One region of the Paenarthrobacter sp. CC6 genome, then DNA from elsewhere that is predicted to be linked to it. Evidence: riboswitches for the same ligand, from Rfam matches in the RefSeq annotation. Region 1 holds a riboswitch; the other holds the start of a gene.

Region 1 (7,824 bases):
TGACTCCAAGGGCGGTACCGTCTGCGATGTCTTCTTTGACCCGTTCTTTGGTCCTGTCATCGGTCACGGTGTCGTCGTAGGCCGCCAGGTCCAGACCGAGCTCCTGGGCGAACGTGCGGAACACCAGGGCTTGGGACTCTTGCTTGTTGCCCCATTGCGGCTCGGTTTCGAACATCTTCGTATACATCTGCTGGTACTTTCCCTGCTGGGCTGCGGCTTCGACGGCGAGGGCGGCTGCGGCGGAGTTTCGATGCGCAGGCAGAGGGAAGTAGCGGTGGATGAAGGTGACCCGGTCTCCGTATTCCTTCTCCAGTTCCTCAATGATCGGCTGCGCGGTGCGGCAGGCTTCGCATTCAAAGTCCAGGAACTCGACCAGTTGGGCCTTTTCCGTGACCGGTGAGGTGGTGCGGTGGCTGTCCTCTCGGACCAGTTGGGCCTCCGCGGCCGGTCGGTCGGCCGTGGGCGCGGGTTTGCCGAGCGTGAATACGCTGTACCAGATCAGGCCAAGGCCGATGAGGACTGTTAACAAGACCCAGATGAAGATCCGGGTCTTTTTGGCGGTGTCGGGAAGTGAAGGGGGAATACCGGGGCGCGTCTTCGGTGGTTGTTGCTTTCTTGCCATGGGGTGCGCTCGATTCTGCGGTGGCTTCTTTGACTATGAGTGTGCGTTCCGGGCCCTTGAAGAACCGCTCCCGCCGGGCCACGGCGACCTTGGGTGGGAACCGCAGTCACCTGTGGTCGGTAGCCTGAAGGACGCGAGTGATTCAAGGGAAGACGACGGGCTATCGGCCGCTTTCGTCTCCGAAGTGGGTCAGCCAGGATGGTCTTTGTTGTTCTCAACGGTGACCGGGTTGCGCGCAGGCTGATGGCATGTACGAATGTCCGGGGAAAGCACCGGGCTATGGTTCGGCCGCTGCGCCGGCGACGAGGGATTTGAGGATGCTCTGGTCGGCCAGGCCCAGGATCCGTGCCGCTACCCGTCCTTGCTTGTCGATCACGAGCGTTGAGGGAACGGCTTGCGGTGGAATGTACTGGGTCAAGGCCAGCAGGATGCCTCCGTCCTTGTCCTGCATGCTGGGGTAGGTGACGCCGAAGGTCCGTTCGAAGGCGACAGCTGTTGCTTCTTCATCGCGGACGTTGACGCCGTAGAACTGGACCCCCTTGGCTTTGAACTCTTGCGCGGCGGTTTCGAGCCGCGGGGCTTCAAGCCGGCACGGAGCGCAGGCGGCGTACCAGAAGTTCAGGACGATGACCTTGCCCGGCCAGTCGCTGGAGTCAACTGCCGTGCCGTCGTACAGCTTTCCCTTCAGGATCACCGGTTGTTTCCGGTCGGCGGCTGCGTATTCGGTGACAGATCCATCACCTGCGACGTAGTTTTTGTTATCACCGGCCTTGGCCTGCTGTGCCAGGGTGTCGCCGGTTCCGCATCCTGTTAGGGCAAGCGCACCCAGCCCGCCCATAAGCGCCGAGGTGATGAGCCGGCGGCGCGAAAGGGGCGAGTGTGGTGGACCGGCTTCTCCGGTTGCCGGGATCCGGGGCGCGTGCTGGGGCATGGGAATCCTTAGATAACGAAATTGTAACTTTTTGATTTTTTGGTTAGGGTTGGTGCGTACATACCCGTTCGGGGTATGCGTTGACCGCTCCGCCAAACCCCGTCGGCGGTCATGAGTATCCAGTTTCAGGCGGGGGCGGAGGACCCAACAACGGTGCATGCTGCGCCTTGGGGTGAAGCCGGCCCTGCGACGCCCAATCTTGGGGTCAGAAGCGGGGCGGGCCGGACAGTCCACTCGTCCGAATCCGACAGCTAACTTCGCCGGCGCCGAGAGGACCCCCACCTTGCCTTCCCAACCCCAGCACGGCCGTCGCCGCGCCTTCCCCACGTCAGACACGGCCAAGCGCCGCCCTAAATCGGTCTTTCCTCCGACTCCACTACGGGAACGGAGCCCACGTTTTGGTGCGGCCGCCGCCGTCACCGGGCTGATCGCCATGAGCGTCCTGTCAGCCGCCCAAGCGGATCCAGGTCGTGCAGGAGGGGGCCAGAACCTTGCCCCCACAGCGCAGGCCCCGGTCGCTGCCCAGCCGGTGATCAACGCCGAGGCCGGCGCTTCTCTTGCCTTTGACCGGCCCGTGGTCGGGTCGAAGGCGGCCCCGCCGGTCACCGTGGCTCCGCCGGCCGCAGCTGCCGCGTCAGCGGTAAAGACCAAAACAGAAGCGGTGGTCCCTCCTGCTCCGGTTGAGACGACACCCGGCCTGAAGGCTCCCATGGCGTCGATCAACGTCAGCTCGCCCTTTGGGCTCAGGGTGAACCCCTTGACCGGGGCAACTGGGGAATGGCACACCGGGATCGACCTGACCGGGGCCTGCAGCACTCCGGTTTTCGCGGCCGGTTCCGGCACCGTTGTGGAGGCCGGGTGGAGCCAGTACGGTGGCGGAAACAGGATCGTCGTTGACCACGGCAATGGCCTAAAGACCACGTACAACCACCTGGCCAGCATCGGCGTTGCCGTTGGACAGGCCGTGGCGAAGGGAGCCCAGATCGCAGGAGTAGGATCGACGGGCAACTCGACAGGATGCCATCTGCATTTCGAGGTCATGGTGAACGACAAGACGGTGGATCCGGCCACCTTTATCTGAGACGCACGGCGTGTGCCGGGTCCTGTGTGGTGTGCGAGTGATTGCTTAAGCATCAGGCACCCGGCCATGGGGGCCTTGGAGGTGTTCCCGGTTCAGGGCCTCCAGTTCCTCGTCGGTGAGTTCATCGAAGGAGCGGGCTTCGCGGCGGTCGCTGCGGGCGAAACGGACAAACATCAGGATGATCAGTGGCAGGTCCACGATCTCGGCGAGGAACCACAGCAGGTCCCCGGCCAGTTGCTGGTCCCGGAGCGGGTTCGGCAGCCAGGATGGGTGGCCGGTCAGGGCCAGAGTCGCCCCATCCAGGACCTGCGGGCTGATGCGCATCAGCACTCCGGGCACGGCGTCGGCGACCAGTTCAATGAAGACGTAAATGAACTCCACCACGATCAGGGACGTCACGTCTTTGGTTGAGCCGTCCTCAATGATGGGCACGGCCATCAGCATCCCCGCCAAGGGGACGAGGACTGTCAGTGCCGCGTCCCATAACGGGTCCGTTCGCAGCGGGTAAAACAAGGGGGTCAGGAACAGCGTAAACATGGCCAGGCCCAGCAAAGCAGCGACCACCGTGTTGCTCAGCGACCTGATCACCCGGTGGTCCAGGAAGGCCTGAAGCCGTTCCTGCCCCGCTCTCCCCAATACGGACCGTGCCAGCGTCAGGGGCCGGCCGGCTGCGACGAGCAGCGGGACGATGAAGAGGTACGAGGTGACTTTCAAGGTGAAGGCCCAGCGAAGATCGTGGCTGTACACGCCCGTGAACCCGAAGCTGAGCACGGCGAAGCTGCCCAAGCCAAGAAGATAGAACGTCGCCGACCGCCACCACGGCCATGCGACGCCCCGGCGCGAGGCCGCGTGCAGGCCCCGGCCGTAGAGGATGCCTGCTGTTGCCACGATGGCCGCGGCCGGCATGTTCAGTGTCCAGGAGGACAAGACGGCGTCCCAGGGAGGCATTGTCAGCGCTTCTTGGTCTCGGTCCGGCCGGCCAAAAAAGCTCCGGCCAGGAACAGCAGCCCTGCGGTGGGGTATCCGGCGTAGAGGTCCAGGGCAAGGCTGGGGGCCTGCCCTGCCGGTGCCAGGTGCAGGATCCAGTGCCAGATGCCAATCGCCGCCCCTGCGGCCATGATTACCTGTCCGATGCGGACCAGCCGACGGTGCCTGCGGTGGCGGGCCTCGGGATCTTCTTTGTCTTTGGGCTTGTCGTTCTTCATGGGGATGTCCTTCGGTGGTTCGGTGGTCTTAGCCGTTGCTTCCGCCGGTGCACGCGGCGCCGGGTTCAGGGGCTTTCGTGGATTGGGCGTAGGCGCTGACGAACGTGGGGATGCGGGAGTCCTCGGCGTCCTGCACGGCCAGCTGGGCTCCCCAGGCTGTGGCGGTGACCGGTTCGTTCTGGTTGGCGTCCGGGCTGAGCAGGATATAGGGGTTGGCCTTGGCCAGAGCGGTGAGTTGGTTGACTTCGGCCGCGGGCAGGTCTGGTTTGTAGCTCAGCCACACGGCTCCGTGTTCCAGGGAGTGAACGGCCCGTTCTTCACTGACAGGTTGGGTGTAGACACCGCAGTTGGCCCAGACGGCGGCGTGGTCGCCTCCGACGCCTGGTTCCTGGGGATAGGAGACCGGCGTTTGGACGTGGTTGCGGGAGAGCCCGGAGTAGATCTGGACGCCGTCGATGGGTTTCTTTGCGGCCTCGGCCGCGGCGTTCTTTTCCTGGACGGCTCCGGTGACCACCACGGCGACGGCCGTGGTGATGGCAGCCAGCAGGAGGCCGAAGCCTCCGTAGACGAGGATGTTCCATTTGCGTTGTTTGGCCTTTTGCCGTGCCCTGATTTCGGCGAGGACAGCCTCGTGCTCGGCACGGCGTTTGTTGGCGTTGCTCATGAGGTTTCTTCTGTACGTGGGAGGGGACGGGCATCGGTTGGGGTTTGGCCGGTCAGGACGAAGGAGCGTGGCCCGGAGCGGAGGATCAGGAACAGCAGTACCCCTGCAATGAGGAGAAGCCCGGAAACCCAGGTGTTTACCCGCAGGCCAAGGATGGTGTTGGCCGGGTCCGAGCGCATCAGTTCGAAGGCGAACCGGCCGCTGGTGTACAAGACGATGTAGGCGGCGAAGACCGACCCGGCGCCGAGCTGGTATTTACGGTCCAGGAACATCAGCAACGAGGCTGCTGCCAGACACCAGAGCGATTCATACAGGAAAGTGGGCTGGAAGTAGCCCAACACCTCCGGCGTTCCATCAGCGTTGGCCACGGCTTGGCCGGTGACGGGGTTCATGGCATGGATCTGCAGTTTCCATGGCAGGTCCGATGGTGCGCCGTAGAGTTCGTTGTTGAACCAGTTGCCCCACCGGCCCAGTCCTTGGGCGATCAGCAAACCCGGGGCTGCGGCGTCGGCAAAGACTGTCAGGCTGATCCCGGCCCGCCGGGCGCCGATCCCGGCCCCGACCAGGCCCAGGGCGACTGCACCCCAGATTCCCAGGCCGCCCTCCCAGATCCGGAAAGCACCCCAAGGGTCTTTGCCCGGTCCGAAGTACAGCTGGTTATCGGTAATCACGTGGTAGAGCCGGCCTCCGACGATCCCGAAGGGAACCGCCCACATCACGGTGTCTAGGGCCTGGGCGGTGGTGCCGCCACGGGCGCGGAGGCGTCGGGCGGTTAGCCAGACGCCGAAGATGATCCCGGCAAGGATGCATAGGGCGTAGAAGCGGATAGTCAGCGGCCCCAGTTGAAGGGCACTGACCGTAGGCGAGGGGATGAAAAACTCCGTGGGGGGCAGGGTTCGCACGGCGGGGCTCACTTAATGTAGGAGAAGAGGGCCATCATGCCCCGCTCGGCGTGGAAGGCGTTGTGGCAATGGACAAGCCACTGGCCCGGGTTGTCCGCATCGAAGAACACCCTCACGCTCTGTTTCGGGCGGACGATGACGGTGTCTTTGCGGGCCCCATCGGCACCGACTTGGAAGGTGTGTCCGTGCAGGTGCATTGGATGCCACATGTCGGTGTCGTTGACGAAGTCAACCTGGACGCGTTCGCCGGCCTTGATCTCGAAGGCGTGCTCGAACGGTTTGTCCATGGCGAAACTGTTCCCGTTGATCCCCCAGTCGTATTTGTCCATCCCGCCGGTGAGTTTGAGCTCGTGGGTACGATCAGGGGCCTTGACCGAGAGCGTGACGGCGGGGTCTGCTTTGAGTTGGCCGCCGTCCATGACGGTTCCGCCCAGACTGTCCGGCAGGACGGCCGGCAAGGGTTTCTTGCCGGTGCCGGTGCCGATGAATCCGAGGGCTTTGCCGGTTTTGCCTTCGGGCAGGGCCAAGACGGGGGTGAATCCCTCGCCTACGGTGACCAGGGCATCGATGCGTTCGCCCATGCCAAGGACGACGGCGTCGACGTCCTGATGTTGGACCGGGAAGCCGTCGGTGTGGATGAGGGTGAGCTTTCGTCGTGGAATGCCGACCCGGTAGGCGGTGTCTCCGGCTGCGTTGATGATCCGCAGCCGGACAACTTCCCCGGCGGTGGCTGCAAAGACCTCAGCGTCGTCGGGGGCCTTGGCGTTGAACAGGTGGAACGGGTAGCTGACGTCTCCGGCGTCCCCGCCCAGGAAGTCGCTGCGGGAACCCATGAGCATGTGCTTCATTCCCATGCCCATGGCCCCGCCCGAAGGCCCGGGCGAGGAACCCATCGAGCCGTGGTCCATGCCGCCCATGGACATGCCCTGGGACAGTTCGGCCAGCACGTCCTCGGGGGTCCCGGTGATTCCGTCCATCCAGTCATCGAGGATGATCACCCAGTCCTTATCGTAGGTGAGCGGCTCCTCCGGGTCCTCCACGATCAGCGCCCCGTACAGGGCGCGTTCGCGTTGGAGTTCCACGTGGGAGTGGTACCAGTACGTCCCGGGATGGGCGAGTCGGAAGTCGTAGCTGAAAACGGCACCGGCAGCTACCGGATCCTGGGTGATGTGTTGGACTCCGTCCTGGTCGTTGCGCAGGGCCAAGCCGTGCCAGTGGATGGAGGTCTCCTCCGGCAGGCCATTGGCCAGGTCCACGTTCAAGCGGTCCCCGGACCGGGCACGGATGACCGGGCCGGCCAGCATCGCGTTGAAGCCCCAGGTCGTGACAGTTTTACCGGCCACCGTTGCGGTGAGGGAAGCTGCGTTCAGTGCCTGCTTCACGGTGCTACCGGAGTCGGGACGTTGGGATTCGGTCTCGGCGACCGCGGGGTCGGTGGGCAGGAGGCGTTCGGGTCCCGTTGCTGCGGGGTCGGGGGTGGTGCATGCTGCCAGCGCAGCGGCTGCGGCACCGGCGACCGACAGTGCCAGGAAGTGGCGTCTGTTCAGTTGGTTGTTCATGGGAAATATCCTTTTGGTCTGCGGAGCAAGGGTCCGGCAGGTATCAGATGGGAGTGAGGAAGGTTCCGGAGAGGTTCTGCAGCTGGTAAATCCACTGCACCCAGACCCCTGTGACCATGAGAACGCCGAGGATGATGAGCATGGCTGCCCCGGCGATGTTGACGATCCGGATGTGCCGGCGTACCAGGGCCAGGGCGGAACTGACCCACCCCAGGCCCATCGCCGTCAACGCGAATGGAATACCCAACCCGAGACAGTAGGCGAAGGCCAGCAGTGCACCGCGTCCGGCGCTGCCGGTCGTGACGCTCAGAGACAACACGGCGCTGAGCGTCGGGCCCATGCAAGGTGTCCAGCCCAGCCCGAAGACAACGCCCAGCAGCGGTGCGCCGCTCAGCCCGGTCCGGCGTGCGAGGCTGACCTTCCGGGTCTGCTGCAGCCAGGGCACCAGCCCCAGCAGTGCCGCGCCCATGAGGATCACAACAATTCCAAGACCGCGCATGAGAGCGTCCTGCCAGCGCAGCAGCCAGGAGCCGATCGCCCCGAACGCGGCCCCGTAGAGGGTGAACACCGCGGCGAAGCCCAGCACGAACAACCCAACACCGGCCAGGACCCGGCGCCGGTTACGTGGCTGGCCGGGGTCGGTGAGCCCGGACACGTAGCCCAGATATCCCGGGACGAGCGGAAGGATGCACGGGGAGAGGAATGAGACCAGCCCAGCTGCCATGGCCATCGGGATGGCGATGAGCAGGGCGCCGGAGATCACGGTGGAGGCGAAGAAACCACCAACGTCCATGGCCTTAGTCCGCGTCGGCGGGACGGAACGTGACCCCGCCATCGGTGGATACGGCCAGCCCTGTGGT
Region 2 (7,824 bases), on a different contig from region 1:
TGGCCTGTTCCGCACCGAATTCTGCTTCCTGGAGCGCGACACCGAGCCCTCCGTGGATGAGCAGGCCGCCGCCTACAAAGCCGTGTTTGACGCGTTCCCGGGCAAAAAGGTGGTCCTCCGCACCCTCGACGCCGGCGCCGACAAGCCCCTCCCCTTCCTCACGGATGCCACCGAGCCCAACCCTGCACTGGGCGTTCGCGGCTACCGCACCGACTTCACCACCCCGGGCGTCCTGGAACGCCAGCTCGAGGCGATCGCCCGCGCCGCGTCGGAATCCGAGGCCGATGTGTGGGTCATGGCTCCTATGATCTCCACAGCTGCCGAGGCAGGACGCTTTGCCTCGCTCTGCGCAGCAGCGGGAATCCGGACGCCAGGCGTAATGGTGGAGGTCCCCTCCGCCGCGCTGACGGCCGCAACCGTGCTGCGTGAAGTGGGATTCGCGTCCCTGGGCACGAACGACCTCACCCAGTACGCCATGGCCGCCGACCGCCAGCTGGGCCCCCTCGCGGATCTGAACACTCCGTGGCAGCCCGCGGTGCTGCGGCTGGTGCAGCTCACCGTGGAAGGCTCGGCACAAGAGGGCAACAACAAGCCCGTTGGCGTCTGTGGCGAGGCCGCCGCGGACCCCGCCCTCGCCGTCGTCCTCACCGGACTGGGCGTCACCACACTGTCCATGACCGCGCGCTCGTTGGCCGCGGTCGGGACCGTGCTGAAGACCGTCACGCTGGAGCAGGCGCAGGAACTTGCACGCCTGGCTCTGTCCGCCCCCAGCGCCACCGAGGCACGCGACTGGGTCCGCGCCAAGCTCCCCGTGCTCGAAGAGCTCGGCCTCTAACCCTTCCCGCACCAACGCAAGGAGAAACCATGCCAGAACGCACAGCAACCGTAGCCAGCCGCTCCGGACTGCACGCCCGGCCCGCTGCCCTGTTCGCTGAGGCAGCCGGCGAGCAGCCGGTAGATGTCACCATCGCCATGCAGGGCCAGCCCGAGGACGAAGCGATGGACGCGGCCAGCATCCTCTCGCTTATGACCCTCGGCGCTGCGAAGGGTGACGTGGTGGTGCTTCGGGCCGAGGGGGACGGTGCCGATGCCGCGCTGGACGCACTGGTGAAGCTGCTGGAAACGGATCTGGACGCGGAGTAAGTTCTTCCTCCACGCCGCAGGCTAGGCTTCTGCCATGGCATTGATAGCTCCCCGCGTCACAGCGGGCCTCCCCGCCGACGACGCCCGGAACCTGGCGCGCTCCCTCAACGACAGCGACGACATCACCGTGTTCGTGGACGGCACGGTCCACCGCCTGCCCGATCAGGCGCGGGACGCCGTCGTCGACCTCCTTGCGAGGCTCGGGCGGGGCGAAACGGTGACCGTCAGCAGCGTGGAGGAAATGCTGACGACTTCGCAGGCTGCGGAGCTTGCCGGGATCTCGCACACCTATCTGCGGAACATGACCGACCGTGGCGAGATTCCGGTGGAATACCGGGGAACGCATCGTCGGATCCGGCAGGCGGCGATCATTGCGTGGCTGGAAACCCAGAAGCGGAAGCAGGACGAAACCGCCGCTGCGGAGGCTGCGGAAAGCGACTGAAAGCGTCCGAGTGATAAGGATCAAGCAACGATCCCAGCCAACAGGCGGGGACCTGTAAAGCCCGGGGTTACGCTTGATCGGTGGGCAATTTCAAAGGGTGGCATATCGTGGCCGGTTTGGCTGCGCTTGCCCTTGCCATACCCTTGGGCTCAGCCATGGGATTGAACTTTGTGGCCACCTTCATGTTCGCGTGCACGGTGTTCGTGGCGGTCACCATGTGGACCGAATCGAAAATCGCACGACGCCGGGAGGCGGCTGACGCTGCGAAGGCAGCTGATGCGCGGCCGGCCGACTCCAATGAATCGGACGACGCTGCGCGGGACTAGCTCGCACCGGCGAGCCCTCCGAAACCGACAGCATGCTGTTCAATAGCTGTATGGCTTCAAGGTACTTTTCCGTCATTTGTCCTGCATGAGCGCGCTACTGTCCTCCGACATAGAGGCCCATGGCCTCACCGGACGCATCTTCTGGACCGAGGGGTCTCCCGAACCCGGGTCCGCGGCCGGGGCCGGGGCCGGGTCGGCAGAGAAGCCTGCCTACATCCTGATCCACGGCATCGGGGTTTCCCACCGGTACCTGGCACGACTGCACGCCGTGCTGGCGGCGCATGCGCCCACGTACTCCTTCGACCTGCCGGGCTTCGCCGGCACTCCCCGACCCGGCAGGCAACTCCAGGTCGAGGACTACGGTGCCTTCATTGCCGGGGCCCTGGCATCCCGCGGCATCGACTCCTACATTTTGGTAGGCCACTCCATGGGGGTGCAGTTCGCCATTGAGGCTGCACTGCACCGGCCGGAAAGTGCACGGCAGCTTGTGCTCATGGGGCCGGTTGTCGATTCGCGGCACAAGAACGTGATGCAGCAGTCGATTGCCCTGACACTGGATGGCATCCTCCGCGAGAGTCCTTCGTCCAACTGGATCGTCATGGGGGACTACTTCCGGTGCGGACCGCGCTGGTACGTCACCGAACTGCCCGTGATGATGAAGTACCCGACCCTGGATCGGCTGTCCGGCATCGATGTCCCGGTCCTGGTTCTCCGGGGAAGCCGCGACCATGTTGCCGGACCGGATTGGTCCTTGAGGCTTTCGCGGGCGGTGGCCCAAGGGCGTCTGGTGGAAATTCCCGGCGTCGGCCACGTTGCCCAGCACATGCGCCCCAAAGCCGTGGCGGACGCCATCCGCAGCTTCGTCAACGCCACCACCCGGCACCGCTGAGCAAGCAGGACGCCGAGGCGCAGGGAGCCGCACCGGCACGGGCACCTCTACGGACGGCCTTGTTGGCGCGGCCCGTCCCGGATAGGCTGGCGGAGCAAGCTAATTAGTAAGCTTACTTACGAAAGGGCTCACCATGACCAGCTATGACCCGGAAGACGATCCCCGGACCTTCGGCGTGAGCGGCGCCAGTGGACCCATCGACACTACCGCCGACGCGGACAGCATCCACGAAGATCCCGACATGCGCCAGGACGAGGACGACGACCCCGCTTCCTCGGCCAATCCCGACCCCCTGGATGGAAACGTCACAGGCCTCGAGCCAGGCGGCGGCGTGCCCCCGGGAGAAACCCCGCCCGCCGAAGGCAGCATGAGCAGCGACCAGGGGCACGAGGAGTAGTTCCCCGCCGGGCCACTACGGCAGGCTCAGGATCTCCCCAAGGTCGTACTCCGCAGGCTCTTCCAGCTGCGAGTACGTGCAACTTTCAGGAGTCCGGTCCGGCCGCCACCGACGGAACTGCGTCGTGTGGCGGAACCGGTCACCCTCCATGTAGTCGTAGGCCACCTCGATCACCAGTTCGGGGCGCAGCGGCACAAAGGAGAAGTCCTTTCCGGCGCTCCACCTGCTCTGCGCCCCGGGCATCCGTGACCCCCCGGGCGAATCGTCCTGCTTGGCCCACTCGCCCCACGGATGGTCGCCGAGCTCCACTTGATAGGGCTCAAGCTCCGCCACCAACGCCTCCCGCTTTGCCATGGGGAATGACGCCACGACGCCGACGTGATGAAGCCGGCCGGAGTCGTCGTAGAGCCCCAGGAGCATCGACCCCACAACTTTCGCGGTCTTGTGCCAACGGAACCCGGCCACCACGCAATCGGCTGTCCGCTCATGCTTCGTCTTGAACATCACCCGCTTGTTCGGCTGGTAGGTGCCGTCGAGCGGTTTCGACAGCACGCCGTCGAGGCCTGCTCCCTCAAGCTGCACGAACCATTCCTTGGCGCGCCCCAGGTCCGTCACCGCAGGCGTTACGTACACAGGAGGCCGGGCGTCGGCGAGGGCTTTCTCCAAGGCCGCGCGCCGCTCGGCGAAGGGCCGGCCGGTCAGATCCTCGTCGCCGAGGGCAAGCAGGTCGAACGCCACCAGGGACGCCGGCGTCTTCTCCGCAAGCATCCGAACCCGGCTGTCCGCGGGATGGATTCGCTGCTGCAGCACCTCGAACTCAAGCCTGTTGCCCTGGATCAGGATGATCTCGCCGTCCACAACGCACTTGTCCGGAAGGTTCTTCTTCAGCGCTTCCACCAGCTCCGGGAAGTAGCGGGTCATGGGCTTCTCGTTGCGGCTGCCCAGGACGATGTCGTCCCCGTCCTTGAAGACGATGGTCCGGAATCCGTCCCATTTGGGCTCGTAATGCCCAACGTCGGGGATGTTCGGGACGGACTTGGCGAGCATGGGCGAAACGGGCGGCATCACTGGTAGGTCCATAGCTCATGTCTACCGGCCAGTACGTGCCCAAGGCTAGTGTTGGCGGATGGACATCTTGGCCGTGTTGGCAGCAGTGCTCGGAGTTCCCGCGCTCATGGGCGCGCTTTGGTACTGGATTGCGCGGGAGAACAAGCGCGGCGTCCGGCGGGCCGCAGCAGGCGGCATGCTGGGGATCGCAGACGAAGTCTTCCGCCCTGCCACACATCAAGCCCACCAGGTCCGGAAAATCGAACACGAAATCCCCGCCCCCGCACCGGCCCCGAAGCCTAAGCGGTAGCACCCTCCCGCGGGGGCAGAACTACCGCCCGTTACATTAATGTGACTTTACTTTCCGCCTCCTGTACGGTCGTAGGGCGACCCGATCTCCGCTGGGCCGCTTCTGGATTGACGCCGGGCTCTGCCGCAATCCAGGATCCGCCAGACCCGCGGCAGAGACGGGGGACCCACAGTTTCCCGGGCTTGTTTTCTCCGCAAGCCCTTGGGGTGAAGCCGCCACGCGCGGCCGGACGGCCTCGTCCGAACCCGACAGCTAACCTCGCAGGCGTTGAGAGGCACAACCATGTCCCCAACCATGGATAACCCACGCCGCGCGCAACTCGAGCGCGAGCGCACCAAGCCAACCGGACGCCGTCGGGCCCAACCCAGCGGATCCCCGGAACCAGCCACGACGGCGATCCCCACCGTAACGGCACCCACTCCGGCATCACCCGCTACGGCTGCGCCCACCACGCGGGCTGCGGCCCGGGCCGCTGAGCGTGAGCGTGCGGCAAGGGCTGTGATCGCCCCTGCCGAGCCGAAGGCAGCCCCTGCGCTTCCGGAGCCGGCAACCGCAGGCCCGGAGCCGGCAACCGCAGCGATTCCGGTAGTCGAAGCCGCGCGGGCCGCAGCTCCGGCATCCACCACACCAGGGCCTCCCACGTCAGCCATTCCCGTGGTTGCCGCACGCAAGGCAGCCACCCGCGGGGAAGCCGGAGCCGAAGCGGCTGCCCCGGCCCCGGCGGCATCCCGCAAGACACCTCCGCCGGTGACGGCATCAACCCTCGGCACCACCTCCTCATTTGGCCGCGAACCCCAAGCTGTTCTGCGGAAAGCCGCGTCGGTGAAGCACATGAGCCAGCGCATGGCAGTGGTTGCCGGAGCACTGGGCCTGGTACTGACTGCGGGAACCGTCGGGCAGGCACTGGAGCTTCCGTTCTTCGGTCAGGAAAGTCCGGCCCAGGAAGCCAGCGGCGGCCAGAGTGGCGAGGACCGCCAACCGGGCTCGGCAGCCCCTGCGCCCCGGGCTTCCTACACCACAGCGTCCTCCCCGTCGTCGTCGGGTCAATCGTCATCCGAAGCAGGCCAACCGGCCACGGTACCGGAGGCACCTGCGGCGGTTTCGCCGTCGTCGGTTCCTTCACCGCACGTCTCACTGGCAGACCCCGTCTGGGTCCCTTCTGCGTCCGCCCCGGCAGTCGCAGCGCCGTCCCCCGTAGCCGGCACTCCGGCTCCGACCCAACCTGCGCCGGCGCCCGGCGACGTGCCCTCGGACACGATCACGACGCCGCCGGCAACACCGACGCCCACCACGACGCCGACGCCGACCACCACTCCCACGCCGACCCCGACGCCAACACCGACGGGAACGCAAACGGCAAAGCCCCGGCCCACCGGCAAGCCCACCGCAGGCACGTCGCCTCAGCCGCAGGCGTCCACCTTGGAATCGCTCCTTGACGCCGCACAGAAGGCACTGCAGTGAGCACGCGGTTGCCCCGCACCAACGTGCACGCCGGCTGGCACGGGCGGTACTGCAGCAGCAGCCGCACGGCAACGTTCCGGCACCGTTTGGGCCGCTGGAGTTGCCAGCGGCTGAGGCGCTCCTGACGCGTTCCCCCGTGAACGGCCAGGCAAGCGCATTGGCATCAGACAAGGCAGGTACCCGCGCGGGTACCTGCCTTATCTGTTTCTTACGCTGAGTCTTGCCGGTGCTTAGATCCGCGGTCCGGCTCAGATCCGCGGCCTGCCGGCCCAGCGCCGCGCCTTCAAGGCAGCATGCAATTCAAGCCGGATGGCACCGTTCAAGGGATCAGCACCGATGAGCTGGCGGATGCGTCCGAGCCTGTTGTAGATGCTGCTCCTGTGGAGGTGAAGTTTCGCCGCGACATCCTGCACGGCACTGTCGTTGTCGTAGAGAAGCTCCAGGACCGGCAGGAGCTCGCCGTTTTTGTCCTGGTCCTCAAGCGTCCGGAAATGCACCGAGCCGGTATCGTCCCAGCCGCCCGGTGCCAGCAGGCGGTCAAAGAGCTGGTACACGCCCACGGAACGGCTGTCCACCAGTTCCCCGAGCTGCGCATCCACGGCCGCCGCCTGCGCAGCAACCTTGGACTGCCGGTACGCCCCCGCGAGCTGCCTGATCACCTGGAAGGGTTCGCTGATCCCCAGGATGACGCGGTCCACGGTCCGGCCGGCACGCTTGGCGAGCTCAAGCTGGTAATGGACCAGGACCTGCGCGTGGTCTGCCCGTCCTCCGGATTCCCGGAACAGGACCACCGAGTGGGTTTCCGTGCCCGCGCTGAACAAAGCCGCGTTCACGCCGATAGTGGACTGCAGCGCGGCTGAGCGGTGCGTGAGGGTTGCCGCGATGGGATCGACGTCGGACCGGGCACCTTCGGCGTCAAGGATCGTCACCAGTTGCCACGGGCCGCGGCCTTGGATCTCCTTCCACCCCGCAACGGCCGCCACGGCGTTCGATTCGCCGCCACAGGCCGAGAGGAACTCCTGCTCACGCCTGCGCCGGAACTCGGACTCGGCCGTGTTCGAGTCCAGGAGCAAGCCCGCCAACAGGTCCAGTTCGTCCCGAACGCCGGGCAACTGGGCGAGGATCGCCGTCGCGCTTTGCTCCTCAAGGTCCTGTTGCACCCACAAGTACCCCACACGGAAACCGCGGACCAACAAGGGGACACAGACGCGGCCGAGCATCCCGAGTTCGTCGTTGGCGGGCACCACCACGGGGCGCACGGCGGTGGAGATACCGTGCGAGAGCTGCCAGGCGCTGACGTCGCTGGGGACGCGCTTGCTGAGCAGGAAATTCACCCGGACGCGGTCTGCGTGGGATTGGTTGGAACTGTAGGCGAGAAGAACGCCGTCGAGGTCCTCCAAGGACAGTCCGCGGCCGAGCTTCAGTGCTACGCGTTCAACGATCTGTTCCACGTCTTGCTGCATCCGGAAAGCGTACCAACAGCAGGCGACACCTGACGCCTTGGTGCTCGACAAATGTCGAGCTTGACGGCAGGAGTTCCTTGAATTTCCGGGGTTTTGCTCCCGGGCCGATCGGGAATCCATGTCGCCTGCCTCACAGCCGGATTTATTCTGGAATCACAGCCCGCAGCAAATATTCGGCCGAACAGGCCGCTAACGATGGAGCCAGCAAATGATCATCGGCGTCCCCAAAGAAATCAAGAACAACGAGTTCCGCGTAGCCATCACGGCCGCCGGCGTCCACGAGTTCCGCACCCACGGACACACCGTTCTGGTTGAGCGCGGCGCAGGCCTCGGCTCGGGCATCACC

Evidence for each region. A riboswitch is a leader RNA that binds a small molecule or an ion and turns the genes downstream of it on or off. The one in region 1 is predicted to bind cyclic di-AMP.
Region 2: another riboswitch for cyclic di-AMP. It lies ahead of PV760_RS20985 (hypothetical protein); the one in region 1 lies ahead of PV760_RS13745 (M23 family metallopeptidase).

What each region holds. Positions count from the first base shown of each region.
Region 1 covers NZ_JARDAN010000011.1:138,581-146,404, forward strand. The annotation lists gene PV760_RS13735 (DsbA family protein) at 1-622, opposite strand, end outside; gene PV760_RS13740 (TlpA family protein disulfide reductase) at 900-1,553, opposite strand; cyclic di-AMP (ydaO/yuaA leader) riboswitch at 1,634-1,831, shown strand; gene PV760_RS13745 (M23 family metallopeptidase) at 1,837-2,634, shown strand; gene PV760_RS13750 (cytochrome c oxidase assembly protein) at 2,680-3,582, opposite strand; gene PV760_RS13755 (hypothetical protein) at 3,585-3,839, opposite strand; gene PV760_RS13760 (thioredoxin-like domain-containing protein) at 3,868-4,503, opposite strand; gene lgt (prolipoprotein diacylglyceryl transferase) at 4,500-5,405, opposite strand; gene PV760_RS13770 (multicopper oxidase family protein) at 5,414-6,964, opposite strand; gene PV760_RS13775 (cytochrome c biogenesis CcdA family protein) at 7,008-7,757, opposite strand; gene PV760_RS13780 (F510_1955 family glycosylhydrolase) at 7,762-7,824, opposite strand, start outside.
Region 2 covers NZ_JARDAN010000034.1:20,383-28,206, forward strand. The annotation lists gene ptsP (phosphoenolpyruvate--protein phosphotransferase) at 1-835, shown strand, start outside; gene PV760_RS20950 (HPr family phosphocarrier protein) at 865-1,143, shown strand; gene PV760_RS20955 (helix-turn-helix domain-containing protein) at 1,178-1,585, shown strand; gene PV760_RS20960 (hypothetical protein) at 1,666-1,911, shown strand; gene PV760_RS20965 (alpha/beta fold hydrolase) at 1,997-2,800, shown strand; gene PV760_RS20970 (DUF6480 family protein) at 2,934-3,197, shown strand; gene PV760_RS20975 (ATP-dependent DNA ligase) at 3,213-4,277, opposite strand; gene PV760_RS20980 (hypothetical protein) at 4,324-4,554, shown strand; cyclic di-AMP (ydaO/yuaA leader) riboswitch at 4,683-4,833, shown strand; gene PV760_RS20985 (hypothetical protein) at 4,849-6,015, shown strand; gene PV760_RS20990 (PucR family transcriptional regulator) at 6,264-7,478, opposite strand; gene ald (alanine dehydrogenase) at 7,687-7,824, shown strand, end outside.